Regions from separate parts of the Phyllobacterium sp. 22229 genome, predicted to be linked through region 1. Evidence: riboswitches for the same ligand, from Rfam matches in the RefSeq annotation. Region 1 holds a riboswitch; each other region holds the start of a gene.
The links. A riboswitch is a leader RNA that binds a small molecule or an ion and turns the genes downstream of it on or off. The one in region 1 is predicted to bind cobalamin.
Positions count from the first base shown of each region.

Region 2: another riboswitch for cobalamin. It lies ahead of metE (5-methyltetrahydropteroyltriglutamate--homocysteine S-methyltransferase); the one in region 1 lies ahead of cobU (bifunctional adenosylcobinamide kinase/adenosylcobinamide-phosphate guanylyltransferase).
Region 3: another riboswitch for cobalamin. It lies ahead of ACTJJ7_RS00750 (CbtB domain-containing protein); the one in region 1 lies ahead of cobU (bifunctional adenosylcobinamide kinase/adenosylcobinamide-phosphate guanylyltransferase).

Region 1 covers NZ_JBQEPA010000015.1:128,719-132,636, reverse strand. Annotated here, with positions in the region: gene ACTJJ7_RS18795 (cobyric acid synthase) at 1-978, shown strand, start outside; cobalamin riboswitch at 1,023-1,256, shown strand; gene cobU (bifunctional adenosylcobinamide kinase/adenosylcobinamide-phosphate guanylyltransferase) at 1,419-1,943, shown strand; gene cobW (cobalamin biosynthesis protein CobW) at 1,948-3,003, shown strand; gene cobN (cobaltochelatase subunit CobN) at 3,018-3,918, shown strand, end outside.
Region 2 covers NZ_JBQEPA010000029.1:51,832-55,749, reverse strand. Annotated here, with positions in the region: gene metE (5-methyltetrahydropteroyltriglutamate--homocysteine S-methyltransferase) at 1-1,306, opposite strand, end outside; cobalamin riboswitch at 1,412-1,628, opposite strand; gene ACTJJ7_RS25490 (MFS transporter) at 1,691-2,995, opposite strand; gene ACTJJ7_RS25485 (TetR/AcrR family transcriptional regulator) at 3,106-3,684, shown strand; gene uvrB (excinuclease ABC subunit UvrB) at 3,868-3,918, opposite strand, start outside.
Region 3 covers NZ_JBQEPA010000001.1:157,179-161,096, forward strand. Annotated here, with positions in the region: gene ACTJJ7_RS00740 (hypothetical protein) at 20-670, opposite strand; gene ACTJJ7_RS00745 (CbtA family protein) at 737-1,477, opposite strand; gene ACTJJ7_RS00750 (CbtB domain-containing protein) at 1,490-1,699, opposite strand; cobalamin riboswitch at 1,733-1,883, opposite strand; gene ACTJJ7_RS00755 (histidine phosphatase family protein) at 1,932-2,528, shown strand; gene copC (copper homeostasis periplasmic binding protein CopC) at 2,615-2,986, shown strand; gene copD (copper homeostasis membrane protein CopD) at 2,986-3,870, shown strand.

The sequences.
Region 1 (3,918 bases):
GTTCTGGTCGGCGATATCGATCGCGGCGGGGTGATCGCCTCGCTCGTCGGCACCCATGCAATCCTGCAAAGGGAAGACCGCGAGATGATCGCGGGTTACATCATCAACAAGTTTCGCGGCGACGTCTCGCTGTTCGACGATGGCCTCAAAGCCATAACGCAGTTCACCGGCTGGCCGTCATTCGGCGTGGTGCCATGGCTGAAGGATGCGGCCCGGCTGCCGGCCGAGGATTCCGTCGTCTTGGAACGGTTGGTGAAGGGCGAGGGCCGCGCGCTGAAGATCGCCGTGCCGGTGCTCGACCGCATCGCCAATTTCGATGATCTTGATCCGCTGATGGCCGAACCGCAGGTGGATGTGGTGATGGTGCGCAGCGGCGAACGCCTGCCCGCCGATGCGGGGCTGGTCATCATTCCCGGTTCCAAGTCCACCATCGGCGACCTCCTGCGCTTCCGCGAGAACGGCTGGGACAGGGATCTCGACCTGCACCGGCGGCGCGGCGGCCATATCATCGGCATCTGCGGCGGGTTCCAGATGCTGGGCAGAACCGTGCGTGATCCCGACGGCATCGAAGGCAGCGTGACGGAGACGGCAGGGCTCGGGCATCTCGATATCGATACGGTGATGGAGCCGGAAAAGACCGTGCGCAATGTGGCGGCGCAGTCGCTGCCGTTCGACCTGCCGCTCGATGGCTACGAGATTCATCTGGGCCGGACGACCGGCCCGGACTGTTCGCGCCCGGCCGTGCGCATCAACGGCGTCAACGACGGCGCCATATCGGCGGATGGCAAGGTGTTCGGCACCTATCTGCACGGGCTTTTCGGGGCAGACCGGTTTCGCGCCGCGCTTCTGGGCACGATGGGCATTGCCGCCGAGGCATTCGACTACAAGGCCGGGGTCGATGCCGCGCTCGACAGTATCGCCGCCGAGCTTGAAACAGTGCTGGATGTGGATGCGCTGCTCGCATGTGCCGCTCCCTAAGCAAACCGCGCGCATTCCATTGACATTTCCCGTGGGGGATGAATAACGTCCCAGCCATGATTGGTTCCCATATTGGCCAAAGGCCAAGGGATCAAAAGGGAATGCGACGGTTGTACCCTCAAGGGCGACCCCACCGCAGCCGACCCCGCGACTGTAGAGCGGCGAGGATCAATGCAAAGCCTGACGCATATGCAGAAGGCAGCCACTGGGAAACCGGGAAGGCGGCATTCATCCTGTGACCCGCGAGCCAGGAGACCTGCCAGTCATAGAGCGTTTCCCAGGAAACGCTCGGGGCAATCCTGCCCAAGAACCGAAGGGTCGTGTCCCTTCAGGCCCAGCACGGAGGTTGTTATGGCTGCTCGCATTGTATACGCGCTCGTTTCCCCGCCCGCATTCCGCTTGATCGTACCTGACGGATCATCGCGATTGCAGTGACGGCGATGCCCCAGCTGAATCACGGCGTGACCTTCATTCTCGGCGGTGCCCGCTCGGGCAAGTCCAGCTTTGCCGAAGGCCTGATCATGGCTTCCGGCCTTGACCCCGTTTATCTCGCAACCGGCAGGTCCTGGGACGAGGAAATGTCGGTGCGCATCGACCTGCACAAGGCGCAGCGCGGTTCATCCTGGCACACCATCGAAGAACCGCTCGATCTGGTCGACACCCTGCAAGGGGCTGCCGCCGCGGGCAAGGCGATCCTCGTCGATTGCCTGACGCTCTGGCTGACCAATCTGATGATGGCCGGGCGCGACATCACCGCCGAGACGCGGCAACTGGTGCAAGCGCTGCCAAAACTTCCGGGCTCGATCGTTCTGGTTTCGAACGAAGTGGGTCTCGGTATCGTACCGGAGAACCGCATGGCGCGCGATTTTCGCGACCATGCCGGACGTCTCCATCAGGCCGTGGCGCAGGCCGCGGCAACAGTCTATTTCGTGGCAGCCGGGCTGCCGCTCACCATGAAGGGATAGGAATATGCAGGGTCAGAAGATTCCAGCAACAGTCATCACCGGTTTTCTCGGTTCGGGCAAAACCACGATGATCCGCAATCTGCTCGAAAATGCCAATGGCAAGCGCATCGCGCTGATCATCAACGAGTTTGGCGATCTTGGCGTCGATGGCGGCCTGCTCAAGGGCTGCGGCATCGAAGCCTGCCGCGACGAGGATGTGATCGAATTGAACAATGGCTGCATCTGCTGCACCGTCGCCGATGATTTCATCCCGACCATGACCAAGCTGCTCGACCGTCCTGACCGTCCGGATCATATCGTCATCGAGACCTCGGGCCTCGCGCTGCCGCAGCCGCTGGTTGCCGCCTTCAACTGGCCGGAGATCAAGACGCAGGTGACGGTTGACGGTGTCGTCACGGTGATCGACGCTTCCGCCGTGTCCGAAGGCCGCTTTGCCGATGACCACGACAAGGTCGATGCCCAGCGCATCCAGGACGAATCGCTCGACCATGACAGCCCGCTCGAAGAACTGTTCGAGGACCAGATCCGCGCCGCCGACCTGATCGTTCTGAACAAGAGCGACCTGATCAGCGACGCGCAGCTCGATGGCGTGCGCGGCGATGTGCAGAGCCGCTCGTCGCGCGCGCTCAACATGGTCCCGGCCAGCTTCGGCAAGCTCAGCAACGAACTGCTGCTCGGCCTCGGCGTTGGCACCGAAGAGGATATCGCCAACCGCAAGTCGCACCATGAAATGGACCATGAAGCGGGCGAAGAGCACGATCATGACGAGTTCGAGAGCTTTGTTGTCGGGCTTGGTCCGGTGACTGAACCCAAGAGCTTTGTCGAGAAGCTGAAAACCGTGATTGCCGATCATGACATCCTGCGTCTGAAAGGCTTTGCCGATGTTCCCGGCAAGCCGATGCGGCTGGTGGTGCAGGCGGTCGGCACGCGCATCGAGCATTACTTCGACCGCGCATGGAACCCGGGCGAAGAGCGGCAGACGCGCCTCGTCGTCATCGGACTGCACGACATCGACAATGACGCCATTACATCGGCGGTAACAGCCGCTGCCGCTGCCTGACGATAGGATATTGAATGCATCTCCTGCTTGCCCAGAAAGGCACCATCGCTGAAGGCACCGAGGCCATCGACCTCGGCCAGACGCCGGGAGATGTGCTGTTCCTGTCCGCCGCCGATACGGAACTGGCCAGCCTTGCCGCCGCACGGCGGCAGGGGGATGGCGCGGTTTCGCTGCGCCTTGCCAATATGATGAGCCTGTCGCATCCGATGTCCGTCGATGCCTATGTCGAGCGGACAGCGCGCCATGCCAGGCTCATCGTCGTCCGGGTGATCGGCGGCGAGAGCTACTGGCCCTATGGTCTCGAAGCGCTGCATGCCTGCGCGGTCAACCACAAGGTGCAGCTTGCGGTGCTGCCGGGAGACGACAAGCCAGATCCGGGGCTCGACCGGTTTTCGACGGTCGCCCGGCCTGATCGCGATGCGCTCTGGCATTATCTGCTGGAGGGTGGGGCGCAGAATGCCCAGCGCTTCCTCGATTATTGCGCGGCCCTGATTTCTTCCGGCGAGAAGCCGCAGGAAGCGGCGCCTTTGCTCAAGGCGGGGTTGTGGTGGCCCGGCAAGGCGGCGCCGTCGCTGCAGGAGATGCGCCGTGACTGGACGGACGGCGCGCCTGTCATTGCCATCTGCTTCTACCGGGCGCTGGTGCAGAGCGGCCAGACCCAGCCCGTTGCCGCTTTGCTCGATGCGCTGCGTGCCAGGGGGCTCAATCCGCTGCCGGTGTTCGTGTCGAGTTTGAAAGACCCGGTGTCCATCGCCACGCTGGAGAGCATTTTTGCCGAAGCGCCGCCCGCCGTGGTGCTGAATGCCACGGGATTTGCCGTGTCTGCGCCGGGCTCCGCGCGCAAGCCGACGGTGCTTGAACATGATGGCGCAATGGTGCTGCAGGTCATCTTCTCCGGCTCCAGCGCCGAGCAGT
Region 2 (3,918 bases), on a different contig from region 1:
AGGATTTCTGCTTTTCCCGGCGAACGGGATAGGGGCTTTGCCGCCGCGACTGCTCCGCGGTCACCGCCTGCAGGCGCTGCCTGACCGCCGCATCGTGAATCTTGGCCGATGTCCTGCGGGTTTCCACGGCCGCACTGGCGGCTGCCAGTTCGTTGCGGACGCTATCGCGGCCGGTGTTGATCGCCCTGCCAAGGATCGACAGTTCCTCCAGCTTCTGCGTGGCAAAGGCCAGCCAGCTCTTGAAGTCAGGGTCGATGTCCGTTTCAAGTTCGAGATCGACAGGCGTGTGCAGCAGCGAGCAGGACGGCGCGAGAATGAGGTGATCGGTCCCCCGCTGGCTGATCACCGGTTCGATACGCCGCAGGATCGCCTCGAGATCGGCGCGCCAGACATTGCGGCCGTCGATGACGCCGAGCGACAGGACGAGGCCGGCGGGTGCCTCGGCCACGACAGTATCGAGTTGTTCGGGTGCACGGCAAAGATCGAGATGCAGGCCGGCAACGGGCAGCCCGAGCGCCAGGTCGAGATTGTCGCCAAGCGCGCCGAAATAGGGTGTCAGCAACAGTTTCAGGCGGGGAAGGGCACGGGCGAAAAACGCATAGGCCATCTTGAATGCAGTTTTTGTGGTTTCGTCGAGATCGAGCACCAGTGCGGGCTCGTCGATCTGCACCCATTCGGCGCCGTTGGCGGAGAGGCGGCGGAGGATTTCCGTATAGACCGGCAGAAGGCCCGGCAGCAGCGACAGCGGATCGGTCTGCGCATCCTTGCTCTTGGCCAGCGTGAGGAATGTAACCGGCCCGAGAAGCACGGGACGCGTGTCAAAGCCCTGCTCCTTCGCTTCGCGGTATTCGTCGACCGGCTTGTTGGAACCGAGGGTGAATTCCTGCCCCTTTGTCAGTTCCGGCACCATGAAATGATAGTTGGTATCGAACCACTTCGTCATTTCCTGAGCGGCCACCCCGTGGTGGGTGCAGGCGCCGTGATCATGGCCGCCCTGGCTGCCGCGCGCCATGGCGAAATAGGTCTCGGGCGAAACCGGCCCGCCCTTCCATGCATAGCTCTGCGGCACCGCGCCAAGCATGACGCTGGTGTCCAGCACGTGGTCATAGAGCGAAAAATCATTGCTCGGCATGTGGCTAAGCCCATGCGCCTGCTGCAGGGTCCAGTTCTCCCGGCGCAGTTCTGCCGCGATATCCTGCAGGGTGACGATATGCGATTGGCCCGACCAGAATTTTTCCAGCGCGAATTTCAGCTCGCGCCGCTTGCCGATCCGCGGAAAACCCAGATTGCTTGTGGTGATAGTCATAGTTCCTTACCCCGATGGTTGAGGGCAAAGGCCAGGCGCACGCGTGCAGGACATACGGGCGCTCATGACGCCCGCTTGCAAGCGACACACCGGACACCCCGCCCGTGGACGTTATCTATCGCGGCAGGTCTCCTGGCTTGCGGGTCGGTGCTCTCGTCAGGCCTTCCCGATCCGTCCTGGGATCAGTGACACGAAATTGACAACAGCTCGCCGCTTACAGTTGCGGGGGCAGCTCCGGATTGAACCGCTGGCAGCGATCGCACCGTATTCCCTCTTAGCTCTGCGCCCGGAGGCGCAGAGAACCACGATGCGGGGTATGGTAGGCGCGTCGCCGAAGACTGTCAACAACACATAAAGACATATTTATATGGTTACATCTTCGGGTCAGTGTGCGATGGCAGGTTCGCCGACGCGGTCGTCCTTGCTGCTCTTGCGGATAGTCAGCGCCAGCAGCGCGGCGATCAGGCACAGGACACCGGCGGTGAAGAAGGCCGGGAGGTAGCTTGCATATTCCGTGCGGGCAAAACCGCCGCCATAGGCGGCCGATGCGGCGCCGAGCTGGTGACCGGCGAAGACCCAGCCGAACACCATGCCGGCCTTTTCCCGGCCAAACCGGTCCGTTGCCAGCTTGACCGTCGGCGGTACGGTGGCGATCCAGTCAAGACCGTAGAACATGGCAAACAGCGACAGGCCGTAAATCGAGAAATTGCTGTAGGGCAGGAACAGCAGCGAGGCGCCGCGCAGGCCGTAATACCAGAACAGCAGCCAGCGGTTGTCGACCCGGTCGGACAGCCAGCCGGAGCCGATCGTGCCGAAGAAATCGAAAAAGCCCATCATGGCCAGCACGCTGGCGGCGGTGACGGCCGCAAGCCCGTAATCACCGCAGAGGGCAACGAAGTGAGTCTGGATGAGGCCGTTGGTGCTGGCGCCGCAGATGTAGAAGGTGGCAAACAGCACCCAGAACGTGCTGCTGCGCGATATTTCCTTGAGGGTGGCCAGCGGCAGGATGATGAGGGACAAAAGCCCGCCGGTTACCGCTGCGGTCTTTGCCACTTCCTTTTCGCCATAGGCGGGCAAGCCGACATCGGACGGGCGGTCCCGCATCAGAAGGAAGACGGCGGCCGCTGCGACGGCGAGCAGGGCGCAGACCATCATGGTCGCCGCGCGCCATCCGTAATTCTCGCTGATCGAAGCCATGAGCGGCATGAAGGCCAGCTGTCCGGTGGCCGAGCTTGCCGTGAGCATGCCCAGCACCAGCCCGCGCCGGTCGGTGAACCAGCGGGTGGCAACTGTCGCACCGAGCACTATGGCGGTCAGGCCGGTGCCGAAACCGATCACCACGCCCCACAGCAGAATGAGCTGCCAGATCTGCGTCATGCCGAGGGAGAGGAAGGAACCGCCGGCAATGAGCGCCAGCGCCACGCACACGACTTTCCGCACGCCGAAATAGTTCATGAAGGCCGCGGCGAACGGGCCCATCAGCCCGAACAGCAGCAGCCGGATGGAGAAGGCGGTGGCGATCTGTTCCGTCGTCCAGCCGAATTCCTTTTCCAGCGGCACGATGAGCACGCCGGGAGCGCCGACGGCCGCTGCCGTCACAAGCATGGTGAGGAAGGTGACGGAGACGACGACCCAGCCATAGTGGACATTGCGCCGGGCGAGCGCGGCTGCGAGAGGCGATGAAATCATGTTCGTGTTCCCTGGAAGGTCATCGGCTTTTAAATGACGATCATCATATTTGACTATTGATGACGATCATCATATAAATTGTCAATGCAGTTTTTTTGAAGGAATGTTTCATGCGCGTCAGCAGGGACCAGGCAGCACAGAACCGCGCCCGCATCATCGAGATCGCCGGACAGCAGTTCCGCGAAAAGGGTTTTGACGGCATCGGCGTTGCCGATGTGATGAAAAGCGCGGGTCTGACCCATGGCGGCTTCTATGGGCATTTCAATTCGAAGGACGATCTGATCGCCGAGGCCTGCGCTGCAGCCATGGCCCTGTCGGTGCGGCGGTGGACCAGCCTGTCCGAGGCGTCACCCGGCGATGCGCTCGGTGCGATCACCCAGTCCTATCTGGCGGGCGATGCCCATGGCGAGGGGCAGATGAGCGGCTGCATGATGGCGGCGCTGGCGCCGGATATCGCCCGGCGCGGCGGTCCTGTCCGCTCGCGCTTCACCGAGGGCACCAAGGCGCTTCTCGATATCCTCATCAATGCCGTGACCGGCCGCAGCAAAGCCCGGCAACGCGAAAAGGCCATCGCCATCATGGCGGGGCTGGTGGGCACCGTGGTGCTGGCGCGCGCGGTTGACGATCCCGATTTTGCCAGGGAGATCAAGCGGGTGGGCGAGGCCGCATTCGGGCGGGACGCGGAGTAGGGAGGGGATTCACACCCCCCTCTGCCCTGCCGGGCATCTCCCCCACAAGGGGGGAGATCAGCTGTCATTGCTGTTTCAACTAATCTTCAACATTGAAAACAACGCAAAAGCGTTGATGCCAATGTGATCTCCCCCCTTGTGGGGGAGATGGGCGGCAGCCCAGAGGGGGGTGAGCATTCCGCTCTACCGCCCCGGACGTCCCGTCTTTCCCGGCCGGCGTTTCTTGCGCGCATC
Region 3 (3,918 bases), on a different contig from region 1:
CCAAAGGCCATAGCCTTGATCAGACGGTATCAGGCTGTTGTGGCGGGCGCGTCAGATGGATGCAGGCAAAACCCGCCGAAACAAACAGCATCGCGAATCCCAGAAAGGAAAACAGGCTGGTCAGGTGCCCCGGCACATCGCTCCAGTGCGGCTTGATGATGTCGGCGGTGTTGTAGGGATCGCCGCTATACTGGCACATGACGAAAGAGCCGCCATTGCGCACAAGCTCGCCATCAAGATCAGAGACGAGGGTACTGACCGCGTCCCGGTGTTCGGGCATGTCGCGCATATACACCAGCACTGCCTTTGCCGCAGCAAGATAGGCGTGTGAACAGGCGTTGAACGGGCTTTGCTCGTCGCTGATACTGCCGGGAACAATGCCCCAGAGACAATAGCTGTATTGGATATTGGTATAATTCAGCAGCCGCCGGAACTTTTCATCGGTGCGGGTCATCCGCGCTGCCAGATCGAGGATCGGCGTGCGGTAGTCAGCGATAATGGCCATCTCACCGTGGGAGAGGCTCGGAATGGAAATGCCCGAAGTGTCGGTTCCGGCGCTGCTGCGATGCGCCCAGCCGCTGCCGGTCTGCAACAGGAGCAACGACGCAACCAGAACCAGAAACCAGCCTGCCGGGCGGCGCATGGGGATATTGAGGTGTTGCGGTCTCATGCCAGCTCCATCGGCGGCGGAAGCCTGAACGCCCGCAAGGGGGCGTTCAGGAATGGCCGACTGCGCTCAGCGCGCCGCCTGCAGGCGATAGCGCGGCCGTTGTCCGGCCAGAACCCGTTCAGCCAAAGCGCCGAAGAGCAGACCAAGCGTGGTCCAGACGATCACATGGATCCCCAGCGATGCGACGCGGAAATTCCACAGAACCGTCGGTGAGAACTGTTCGGGAACTTCGTTGATGGCGGGAAGCAGGTATTGAACCAAGGCTATGAACACGACATAGGCGGCACCGGCGATCAATGTCGCGTTCCATGCGCCGTGCTGGGCATAAAGGCGCTTTGCCAGGCCGACGGCCGCGGCAAGGGCGCCGAGCGAAACCACCAGCATGACGAAGAACAGTTCCGTTCTGGCCCCAATGGTGTCCGGACTGCCGACCGCAGGCGGATTCATCGGATATTTGATGCAGGGAACGAGAACGATTGCCACAAAACCTGCAAGGGCAAGCAGAGCCGCCGTGCTGCGCGGGCTGAGCGAGCTGACCCGGCCATGCACAAAGGCAAAGACCAGGGAAAACAATCCGCCAAGCGCGGCGCTGTAGACAACGATGCCGGTAAACAGGCCGATGCCGGCCTGTGTCGCCCGCGTGACAAGCTCCGGTTCAGCCGCTGCACCGGCCGCCTGGCTCATCTTTTCCTCAAAGGCGATGGCGTGATCAACCTGCGGTTCGCCGAACACCCGGGCAAAGCCGAACGCCAGCAACCCGGCGATGACCCCTACGATCATGCCGCGGATCAAAAGATCTCTTGTCATTGTTTCGTTTCCTCAGTGGCAGGGAAAACCGAGGAGATGGCGGCCGTCATGAACGAATTCGTGCACATACATGCCCGAGAAGAGCGACATCGCCCCTTCTTCCGCGCCAATGAAGTAGATTGCGAGCAGCATGATCAGCCCGCCGAAAATAGCCCAGGGCAAGACTTCGCCGAGAGGAATGGGGGTGACGCCGGCTGATGGCGTAAGAGCGATATCGGACATGAACTTTTCTCCCAGAATGACGCGTTCACTAACGGAATTAATGATGTTGCGGCCAGGGTCTGGCTTTCAATCAGCGAAAAAAGACTGATTAATTACAGTGGCGCGACCGCTCCGGAATTTCACCGGCTTCCAAACTCGCAACAGCACGGTTATATCTGTGCACGCCGCAGACTGTCAATGAACGGTCAGGGCGCCATTTCCGTATTTTTCCTGAGGGTTTTTGAGGGATATTTTGGCCAAAGCCACGCGGTTAACCCTTGTTTGCCATGGCGCCACGCCTGCGGTGCGGACCGGTGCTTTTCCCGCCGACGAAGCGCTTGAACCTGGTGAAACCCAGCGCGCGCAGGCTATTGCCGGGCATTTGCGCCACGCGCACCGTGTTTTGACCAGTCCGGCACTGCGGGCCCGGCAAACGGCCGATGCCCTCGGACTGGAATCCATTGTCGATGCGGCGCTGGCGGAGATTGATTACGGGCGGTGGGCCGGACAGGCATTCACTGCTGTTCATGATGCCCAGCCGGACGATGTGGCCGATTGGATGCACAATCCCGTATCGGCGCCGCATGGCGGCGAATCCATCCATGATTTTCTCGTCAGGATTGCGGATTGGATGCGTTCCCATCTGAATGATGGCGGCCACACAATCGTGGTGACGCACGCCTCCATCGTCCGCGCCGCTGTTCTCAGCGCCTTGCAAGCACCGGATACCGCGTTTTGGCGCATCGATGTCGAACCGCTCAGCTGTATCGAAATGAGCAGCGACGGCGTCAGGTGGATGCTTCGCGCTGCCGCCTGTTTGCCGCCGCGTGCCGCGGGGATTCTGCCATGATCCGGGCTAAAATCAGGCATAGCTTTCGCCGCGCGGTCGCATCCACATCCCGGATTTTCAATCTCTGCCCGCTTACAGGAGTTCTCATGTCACAGCTCTTCCGTATTCTCGCTGTCGCAACCGTCGTCAATGCCGGTCTGTTGGGACAGGTATTCGCCCATGCCCATCTCAAATCGGCAGTTCCAGCCGAAAACGCGACGGTGAAGGTCTCGCCCGTCGAGATCGACCTGACATTTTCCGAAGGGCTGAACCTGAAATTCTCAGGGGCGACCATTACCGGTCAAGGAAACGCGACGATATCGACCGGTCAGGCCAAACTGGCCATCAGTGACCAGAAAACACTGGTCATCCCGTTGTCGACCCCGCTTGTCCCGGGTGGCTACACTGTCAACTGGACGGTGCTTTCCACCGACGGTCACAAGACCAAGGGCAGCTATACATTTACCGTCAAGCCCTGATGGGGTTGGAGACGGCGCTTGTTCTCTGCCGCTTCGCGCACAATGTGTCCGCGATGTTCCTGTGGGGGACATTTGCCTATCTTGCGCTGCTGGTGCCCAAAAGCCTCGCCGTGGAAATCGGGCAGCGCCTGCGCCCGGCGAGCGGGATCGCGGTCTTTCTGATTGTCGCGACGACGTTTCTGGCTTTGCCGCTGCAGGCAGGAACGATCGGGCAGGGCTGGACCGATGTTGTTGATCTCGGAACAATCCGTGACGTGCTGCTCGAGACGAGCGTCGGCCGCGGCTGGGCGCTACAGGTTGCAGCTGCCCTGCTGCTTTTACCCGCATTGGCTCTGACGCCGCGCCGGGCGCATGCTGCGCTTGCAGTGGCGTCAGGGCTGGTTCTGGCCAGTCTGGCATTTTCCGGCCATGCCACAATGCAGGAGGGCTGGATCGGTGTGGCCCATCGCAGCAATGATATGCTGCACGTGCTCTCAGGCGGCGCATGGATCGGAGCACTTGTGCCGGTTATTGTGGTGCTTGACCGGTTGCGCCAGGCGGAATGGCGTATGGCGGCGCAAACGGCGCTCATGCGGTTTTCGTCGGCCGGTCATGTGGCCGTTGCACTGGTGATTGCCTCCGGCGTGGTCAACACCATGCTCGTCCTTGGACATCTGCCGGACGATTGGACCTCTCCCTATCAGCTCTTGCTGGCGTTGAAGATCATTCTTGTCGCGGCGCTGGCGGGACTGGCTCTGATCAACCGCTATGTATTCGTTCCGCGCATGCGCACCCGCGAGGCGCGTTCCCTGCACGTCATACGGCTTGGAACCTTGACGGAGATCGCGCTGGGTATTGTCGTGCTCGGGCTTGTCGCCTGGTTTGGCATGCTCGAACCCGTTTAGATGAAAAAGGGCGGAGGTCATGTCACATTCGGTTGGGTTGCCTCGTCT